DNA from 2 places in the Variovorax sp. AC194 genome. Region 2 is predicted to be linked to the other one. Evidence: predicted binding sites of a transcription regulator. Region 2 holds the regulator's gene; the other holds the start of a gene.
What was found. Region 2 encodes LexA, which represses DNA repair genes until DNA is damaged. Its sites were predicted from a motif close to ACTGTATNNNNATACAGT; they were not measured.

Region 1: the regulator LexA is predicted to act here: its motif matches at 1,886-1,903, upstream of ACZYRS_RS30870 (ATP-dependent helicase).

What each region holds. Positions count from the first base shown of each region.
Region 1 is NZ_OZ409823.1:6,550,225-6,554,410, forward strand. It holds gene ACZYRS_RS30870 (ATP-dependent helicase) at 1-1,872, opposite strand, end outside; gene corA (magnesium/cobalt transporter CorA) at 2,085-3,071, shown strand; gene ACZYRS_RS30880 (5'-methylthioadenosine/adenosylhomocysteine nucleosidase) at 3,064-3,828, opposite strand; gene ACZYRS_RS30885 (ABC transporter substrate-binding protein) at 3,835-4,186, opposite strand, start outside.
Region 2 is NZ_OZ409823.1:3,444,329-3,448,514, forward strand. It holds gene ACZYRS_RS16500 (MFS transporter) at 1-439, opposite strand, end outside; gene ACZYRS_RS16505 (D-2-hydroxyacid dehydrogenase family protein) at 444-1,451, opposite strand; gene ACZYRS_RS16510 (hypothetical protein) at 1,551-1,916, opposite strand; gene lexA (transcriptional repressor LexA) at 2,055-2,738, opposite strand; gene ACZYRS_RS16520 (asparaginase) at 2,812-3,774, shown strand; gene adk (adenylate kinase) at 3,804-4,186, opposite strand, start outside.

The DNA of each region.
Region 1 (4,186 bases), 3.1 Mb from region 2:
GAGCAGGCGCCGTTCTTCCTCCAGTTCGTGCGCGCTCTGCGCCACGTCGGCCGGCAGGCAGCCGTCGACCACGTTGATCACATGCACCGAGTTCCACTCCTGCCCCTTGGCCGAATGGATGGTGGAGAGGATCAGGTAGTCCTCGTCCAGGAGCGGCGGCCCGGGGCGATCGCTCGTGGCCTCGGGCGGATCGAGCGTGAGTTCGGTCAGGAAGCGCTCGCGCGAGCCGTAGCCCACGGCCAGGCGCACCAGTTGCTCCACGTCCTGGCGGCGCACGCCGGAGGTGTCGTCGTAGAGGCGCTCCAGATGCGGCAAATACCAGTCCATCGCCAGCTCGACATCGGCCGGCCACGCCAGCGACGGCGCGCGCAGCGCGGCATAAGTCTCGGCAAAGCCCACCCATTGCTCGCGCGCCGCGGACGGCGGCACGAAGTCGCGCACGGCCGCGGCCGGGTCGGCCGCCTGGTCCATCGCATCGAGCAACCGCGTGCCCGTGACGGGCCCGATGCCCGGAATCAACTGCGTGACGCGAAACCCCGCCATGCGCCCGCGCGGGTTCTCGGCGAAGCGCAGCACCGCGAGCAGGTCCTTCACATGCGACGCCTCGAGAAACTTGAGGCCGCCGAACTTCACGAACGGGATGTTGCGGCGCGCGAGCTCCAGCTCGAGCGCCGCGCTGTGCGACGAGGTGCGAAACAGCACCGCCTGCGACTTGAGCGCAAGCCCACCCTCGCGGTGCGCGAGCACCTTGTCGGCCACCCAGCGCGCCTGCCCCGCTTCGTCGGGCACCAGCACGATTTGCGGCTTGCCGGCGGAGGGCTTGTCGGTCCAGAGCGTCTTGGCGTGCCGCTCGGCCGCCTGCGCGATCACGCGGTTCGATACATCGAGGATCGGCTGCGTCGAGCGGTAGTTGCGCTCCAGCGTGACCACCCGCGCGGCCTGGCTGAACTGCGCCGGAAAGTCCAGGATGTTGCGCACCGTCGCGCCGCGGAACGAGTAGATCGACTGCGCGTCGTCCCCCACCACCGTGACGCCGCGCCCGTCGGGCTTCATCGCGAGAAGGATCGAGGCCTGCAGCAGGTTGGTGTCCTGGTACTCGTCGACCAGCACATGGTCGAAGCGCGCGCCCACGGCCTCGGCCAGCGCGGGCTCCGCGACCATCTCGGCCCAGTAGAGCAGCAGGTCGTCGTAGTCGAGCACGTTCTGCTGCTGCTTGGCCTCGACGTAGGCACTGAACAGCCTCTTGAGCTCGGCCTCCCATTCGCCGCACCACGGAAAGGCCTCCTTCAGCACCTCGGCCACCGAGGCGCGCGTGTTCACGCAGCGCGAGTAGATCGACAGGCACGTGCCCTTGCGCGGGAAGCGGTTCACCGTGGACGACAGGCCCAGCTCGTGGCGCACCAGCCCCATCAGGTCCTCGGCGTCGCCGCGGTCGTGGATCGTGAAGCTCTCGTCCAGGCCGATCTGCGGCGCGTACTCGCGCAAGAGGCGCGCTCCGATGCCATGGAAGGTGCCGGCCCACGGCAACGCGGGCGGCCGCTCCGACTTGAGGCCGAGCACGCGCGCCAGCACCTGGCCCGCGCGGCGTTCCATCTCCTGTGCGGCGCGGCGCGAGAAGGTCAGCAGCAGCAGCCGCTGCGGATCGACGCCGTCCGCGATCAGGTGCGCCACGCGGTGCGCCAGCGTGCTGGTCTTGCCGGAGCCGGCGCCGGCAATCACCAGCAGCGGGCGGTGATCGTCGGCCACCGCAGCGCCCACGCCGTGCTCAACCGCCGCGCGCTGGTCGTCGTTGAGCGTGGCCAACGCCGCGGCCAGGCGCTCGGCTTGCGTCTTTGGCGCAGCGGAAAAAACGGGGGTCGCAGCGGTCTGCATGGGACACGACTTTACTGTATGTCCGTCCAGTTCGGTCAGGTTTCCGCCTTGTGGCCGGTGACATAATCGCGCCTCGCTGCAACCGGAGACTCCCCATGGAAACCGCCCCGTCTCGGCAGCTTTCAACTCCCCTCTGACGCGCTCGCGCCGGGCCCGGGAATTGAAAGCGCCCCTCCCTCGCCCACCGTTCAGTCATCCCCGGGAGTGAGCCCATGCTCAATATCTTTACGCTCGCCAACGGCCGCCTCGTCCAGGAAGAGATCGAGTCGCTGGAAGAGCTCTCCAAGTTCCAGCCGATCTGGGTCGATCTCGAATCGCCCACGCTCGAAGAAAAGCGCTGGATCAAGCAGTACTACGGCCTCTCGATTCCCGAAGACGCGATGGACGAGGACATCGAGGAATCCGCCCGCTTCTACGAGGAAGACAACGGCGAGCTGCACATCCGCTCCGACTTTTTGATCGACGACGACGAAGACCCGCGCACGGTGCGCGTGGCGTTCATCCTCAACCAGCACAACACCGATTTGCGCAGCCGCGGCGTGCTGTTCTCGATCCACGACGAGGACGTGCCGGTGTTCCGTCTGCTGCGCATGCGCGCGCGTCGCGCGCCGGGGCTCATCGAAGACGCGAAGGAAGTGATGCTCAAGCTCTTCGACGCCGACGCCGAATACTCGGCCGACACGCTGGAGAACATCTACGACGAGCTCGAAGTGGCCGGCAAGAAAGTGCTCTCGGGCAACGTCACCGACGAGCTGGCCGGCGAAGTGCTCGGCCTCATCGCGCGGCAGGAAGACTTGAACGGCCGCATCCGCCGCAACGTGATGGACACGCGCCGCGCGGTCAGCTTCATGATGCGCAGCAAGATGCTCAACGCCGAGCAGTTCGAGGAAGCGCGGCAGATCCTGCGCGACATCGAATCGCTGGACAACCACACGGCGTTCCTTTTCGACAAGATCAACTTCCTGATGGATGCGACCGTTGGTTTCATCAACATCAACCAGAACAAGACCATCAAGATCTTCTCGGTGGCGAGCGTGGCGCTCTTGCCGCCCACGCTGATCGCGAGCATCTACGGCATGAACTTCAAGTTCATGCCCGAGCTCGACTGGGCCATGGGCTATCCGTACGCCATCGTGCTGATGGCCGCGAGCGCGCTGGTGCCGATGTGGTATTTCCGCCGGCGCGGCTGGCTCAAGTAGCCGGTTGCCGCGCGAGCCACGCGCCGACCAGCGCGAGGCTGTAGCGGCTCGCGACCTCGGCGACGAAGCGCGCGAAGTCGCCATGGGCTTCGTCGTCGGCGCGGTCTGAAATCGTCCGCATCGCCGCGAAGGGCACGCCGTAGTCGTGGCACACCTGCGCCACCGCGGCGCCTTCCATTTCCACGGCGAGCGCATCGGGCAGTTGGCGACGCAGCGCTTCGCTCTCGGCAGCGGTCGAGACGAAACGATCACCACTGATCAGCAAACCGCGATGCACCTTCGGTGAACGAAGGCCGAACTCATCGACGGCGCCCTGCCCCACCAACGCCACCGGATCGCGCAGCGCCTCTTCGGCCACGGCAACCAGCGAATCGCTGATCGCAGCGTCGGTCGCGAAACGCGAAAGGCCCATCAACGGCACTTCGTATTTCGGAAAGAGGGGCGAGGCGTCCATGTCGTGCTGAAGCAGTTCGGTCGCCACGACCACATCGCCCACATTCACGCCCGGCGCGAGCCCGCCCGCAACACCGCTGAACACGATGCCCCGCACGGCGAAGCGTTCGAGCAGCATCGTCGCCGTGACCGCCGCCGCCACCTTGCCGATGCGCGACAGCACCGCGACCACGGGCTGGCCATGCAGATGGCCCACCCAGAAGTCGCGCCCGGCGATGCGCACGCGTTGCTCGTCGGGCATCTGCGCGAGGAGCGCCTTCAGTTCCTCGTGCATCGCCGCGACGATGGCGATGGGCGCAGCCACCGTTTACTACTTGATATCCACGCCGTAGAAGGTGTGGCGCCCGAACGGGCTGAGCTTGAAGTCGATCACTTCCTTGCGCACGGGCTTGAGTTGCACCGCGTGCGCGATGGTGAACCACGGCGCCTGCTCCTTGAAGATGACCTGCGCCTTCTTGTAGAGCGCATCGCGGTCGGCCTGCTTGACCGTGCTCTTGGCCTTCACCACGAGGTCTTCGTAGGGCTGGTAGCAGAACTTGGAGATGTTGCTGCCGCTGGCCGACTTGGCCGAAGCGCAGCCCAGGAGCGTGTAGAGGAAGTTGTCCGGATCGCCGTTGTCGCCGGTCCAGCCCAGCATGCCCATCTGGTGCTCGCCGGCCTGC
Region 2 (4,186 bases):
GCACCGAGGCCATCGACCAGCCGAGGAAGACGAAGGTGACGGCGCGCCCGCGGTGTTCCGGCGGCACCAGCATGCCGGCGCAGGCCGCGGCTTGCGGCGTGAAGATCGCGGGTGCGATCACCGTGAGCATGCGCACCGGCAGCAGGGTGCCGAAGCTCGGCATGAGCGTGCAGAGGGCGTGTCCGGCGGCGTACCAGAGGAGCGTGAGGGCCAGGAGCTGGCGGCGGTCCCAGCCTGCGACGAGGGCGGCGAGGAGCGGTGCGCCGAGGCACATCACGATCGCTGCCGCGGTGATCAGCTGGCCCGCCGTCGCAGCGGTGACGGAAAGCGAGGCGCTGATCTCGTTGAGCGTGCCGGGCACCACCATCACGCCCGTGCCGATCACGAAATTGCCGGCCAGCAGCGCCCAGAGCGCGCCCCGGGGCGCAGGCCGACTCATGGAATCACCGGCGAACCTGCAGCGCGCCGGGATTCACGATGTTGGTGGGATTGCCCTTGATGAAGCTCACGACGTTGTCGAAAGCCTGACCGAAGTAGCTCTCGTAGCTGTCCTGCTCCACGTAGCCGATGTGCGGCGTGCAGATGCAGTTTTCCAGGCGCAGCAGCGCGTGGCCCTGCAGCGGCGGCTCGCTTTCGAACACGTCGATGGCTGCGAGGCCCGGGCGTCCGCGATTGAGCGCGGCGAGCAGGGCATCGGCCTCGACCAGTTCGGCGCGGGAAGTGTTCACGAAGAGCGCCGTCGGCTTCATGCGCGACAGGTCTTCGAGCGTGACGAGGCCGTTGGTTTCCTCGTTGAGCCGCAGGTGCACCGAGAGCACGTCGGCCGCGGCGAAGAACTCGTGGCGGTTCTGCGCGACCTGGAAGCCGTCGGAGCGCGCCTTGGCGCAGCTCGCCTCGCGTCCCCAGATCACCACCTGCATGCCGAAGGCCTGTCCGTAGCGCGCGACCAACTGACCGATGCGGCCATAGCCCCAGATGCAGAGCGTCTTGCCCTTGAGCACCGAGCCGAGGCCGAAATTGGGCGGCATCGACGCCGACTTGAGGCCCGACTGCTGCCACGCCCCGTGCTTGAGGTTGCTGATGTACTGCGGCAGCCGGCGCATGGCCGCCATGATCAGCGCCCAGGTGAGTTCGGCCGGTGCCTGCGGAGAGCCCGTGCCCTCGGCCACCGCCACGCCGCGCTCGGTGCAGGCATTGACGTCGATGTGGCCACCGACGCGCCCGGTCTGCGAAATGAGCTTGAGCTTGGGCAGCTTCTCGATCAGCTGGCGCGAGATGTGGGTGCGCTCGCGAATCAGCACGATCACGTCGGCGTCCTTCAGGCGAACCGACAGTTGCCCGATGCCCTTGACCGTGTTGGTGTAGACCTTGGCCGCGTACGCGTCCAGCTTGGCGGCGCAGCGCAGCTTGCGCACGGCGTCCTGGTAATCGTCGAGGATCACAATGTTCATGGCGTGCCATTGTGCCTCGCAGCATTGGGATGTCGCGCCAGTGAACGTTTGGATACCCACCCCGGGGTGCTTCTGGAGCGGTTCTCCCGGGGAAATGTCTCAGTGCAGACGGGTGGAGCGGGGCACCGAGCGCATGGTTTCCGCCGCTTCGAGCGCGGCCAGCCGGTCGAGCTCCGCGCAGACATCGGCCATGCGGCCCGAGATCACCATGCGGCTGCGGTCCTGGCTTTTTCCGTCGATCACGCGAACCACGCGCAGCGGGCGTGCCGGCGCTGTGGCGGTTGTCGTCGGTGCAGGCGTGCCTGCGGTGCGCGCGGTGCAGGCCGGGCGCACGGCCACGTAGCGCAGTCCGGCGGCGGTGTCGCTGCTGTCCCGGTGACGGGTGCGGCGGGCGGGCATCAGGCGGCTTGCAAGCGATTGCAGCGGCATCCAGAAATCAGCGATGGCGAGGAGGGCGATTCCCATGTGAACTCCAAAAAAGTCTGAGGTTGAACACAGGCAGGATTTCTTGAATCGGCCGCGACAGGGTGATGGCGACTTCGCGCCATACGCCCGCCACCTGTCGAGGCCGGATGGGGTGCTGCTGCAAGCAGGCCGCGAGGCCTACATCAGCATGGTGTTGCGGATGAGGCCGACCGCGAGGCCTTCGATTTCGAAGGGCTCACCGGGCTGCACGATGATGGTCGGGTAGTCGGGGTTCTCGGCGTGCAGCTCGATGACCTGCTTGTTGCGCTTCAGGCGCTTGACGGTGACTTCGTCGCCCAGGCGCGCGACCACGATCTGGCCGTTGCGCGCTTCCTTGGTGGCCTGCACGGCGAGCAGGTCGCCGTCCATGATGCCGGCGTCGCGCATCGACATGCCGCGCACCTTGAGCAGGTAGTCAGGCTGGCGCTGGAAGAGCGTGTTCTCGACGTAGTAGGTCTGGTCGACGTGCTCCTGCGCCAGGATGGGCGAGCCGGCCGCGACGCGACCGATGAGCGGGAGCGCCAGCTGCGCCATGCCGGGCAGCGACAGCGAGAACTGCCCGCCTTCGCGATGCCGCGTTTCGTTGAGCGAACGCAGCGCGTCGCCCTTGAGGCGGATGCCGCGGGAGGTGCCGCTGACAAGTTCGATGACGCCCTTGCGTGCCAGCGCCTGCAGGTGCTCTTCGGCGGCGTTGGCCGACTTGAACCCCAGCTCGTTGGCGATTTCGGCGCGCGTGGGCGGCGCACCGGTGCGCGCGATGGCGCTCTGGATCAAGTCGAGGATCTGCTGCTGGCGGGCGGTAAGCTTCACGGCGAACTGCATATGTGGTTCCTTGCGGCACTGGCTAGATATCCAGTACCTGTATTTTTAACCAGTTTTTGGAAGTTGACAAGTCATGGCCCATTTGCCGTTGCCCGAAGTGCGTCGCGTGGTGGTCCTGGGCACCGGCGGGACCATCGCCGGAAAGGCCTCCAGCAGCGGCGACAACATCGGCTACACCGCCGGGCAGGTGGGCGTGGCGGACCTCCTGGGCGGCATCGATGCGCCCGAGGGCATCGCTTTACTGGCGGAGCAGGTGGCGCAGCTCGACAGCAAGGACATGTCGTTCGACATCTGGCAGAAGCTCGCGCAGCGCTGCGTGCATTGGCTCGCACAGCCCGACGTGGCCGGCGTGGTGATCAGCCATGGCACCGACACGCTCGAGGAAACGGCCTTCTTCCTTCACTCGGTGCTGGCGTCGGCGAAGCCCGTGGTGCTGACCTGCGCGATGCGCCCGGCCACGGCGCTCTCGCCGGACGGTCCGCAGAACGTGCGCGATGCGATCGCGGTCGCGGCGATGGTGGGCGCGCAGGGCGTAGTGGCGGTGTGTGCTGGCACGGTCCACAGCGGGGTGGATGTGCAGAAGGTGCACACGTACCGGCTCGATGCTTTCGCATCTGGAGATGCAGGGCCGATCGGCTATGTGGAAGAGGGCGCGGTGCGGCGCGTGAGAGAGTGGCCGGCTGCGCCGTCATCTCAATCGTCGAAGGCGCTGAGCACGTCCGGGCCTTGGCCTCGGGTCGAGATCGTCATGAGCCATGCCGGTGCGAGCGGCGCGATCGTCGATGCGCTACTGCGGGAGGGCGCGGAGGAACCAGTCCGCGGGCTGGTCATCGCCACCACCGGCAATGGCACCGTGCACCACGCACTGGAAGCCGCGGCGCTCAAGGCACAGGACGCCGGCATCGCGGTGCTGCGCGCGACGCGTTGCACCAGTGGCCGCATCCTGCCGAAGCCCGATGACCGGCTGCGCGATGCAGGCGCGCTCACGCCCGTGAAGGCGCGCATCGCGCTGATGCTGGAACTGCTGGGGAAATAAATAGCCGCCCCGTCGAAGGGCGGCGGGAATCAGCTGCTCAGTGCCGCCAGGGCGCGTTGCGTGATTTCGTCGACCGTGCCGACGCCCTTGATGGCGCGGTACTTCGGCGCGGCGGCCGGATCGGCCTTGGCCCAGGCCGAGTAGTAGTCGACCAGCGGGCGCGTCTGCTGGCTGTACACCTCGAGCCGCTTGCCCACGGTTTCTTCCTTGTCGTCCTCGCGCTGGATCAGGTCTTCACCGGTCACGTCGTCCTTACCTTCGGTCTTGGGCGGGTTGAACTTGACGTGATACGTGCGGCCCGATGCCGGGTGCGAGCGGCGGCCGCTCATGCGTTCGATGATGTCGCCGAAGGGCACGTCGATCTCGAGCACGTAGTCGAGCTTGACGCCCGCGGCCTTCATGGCATCGGCCT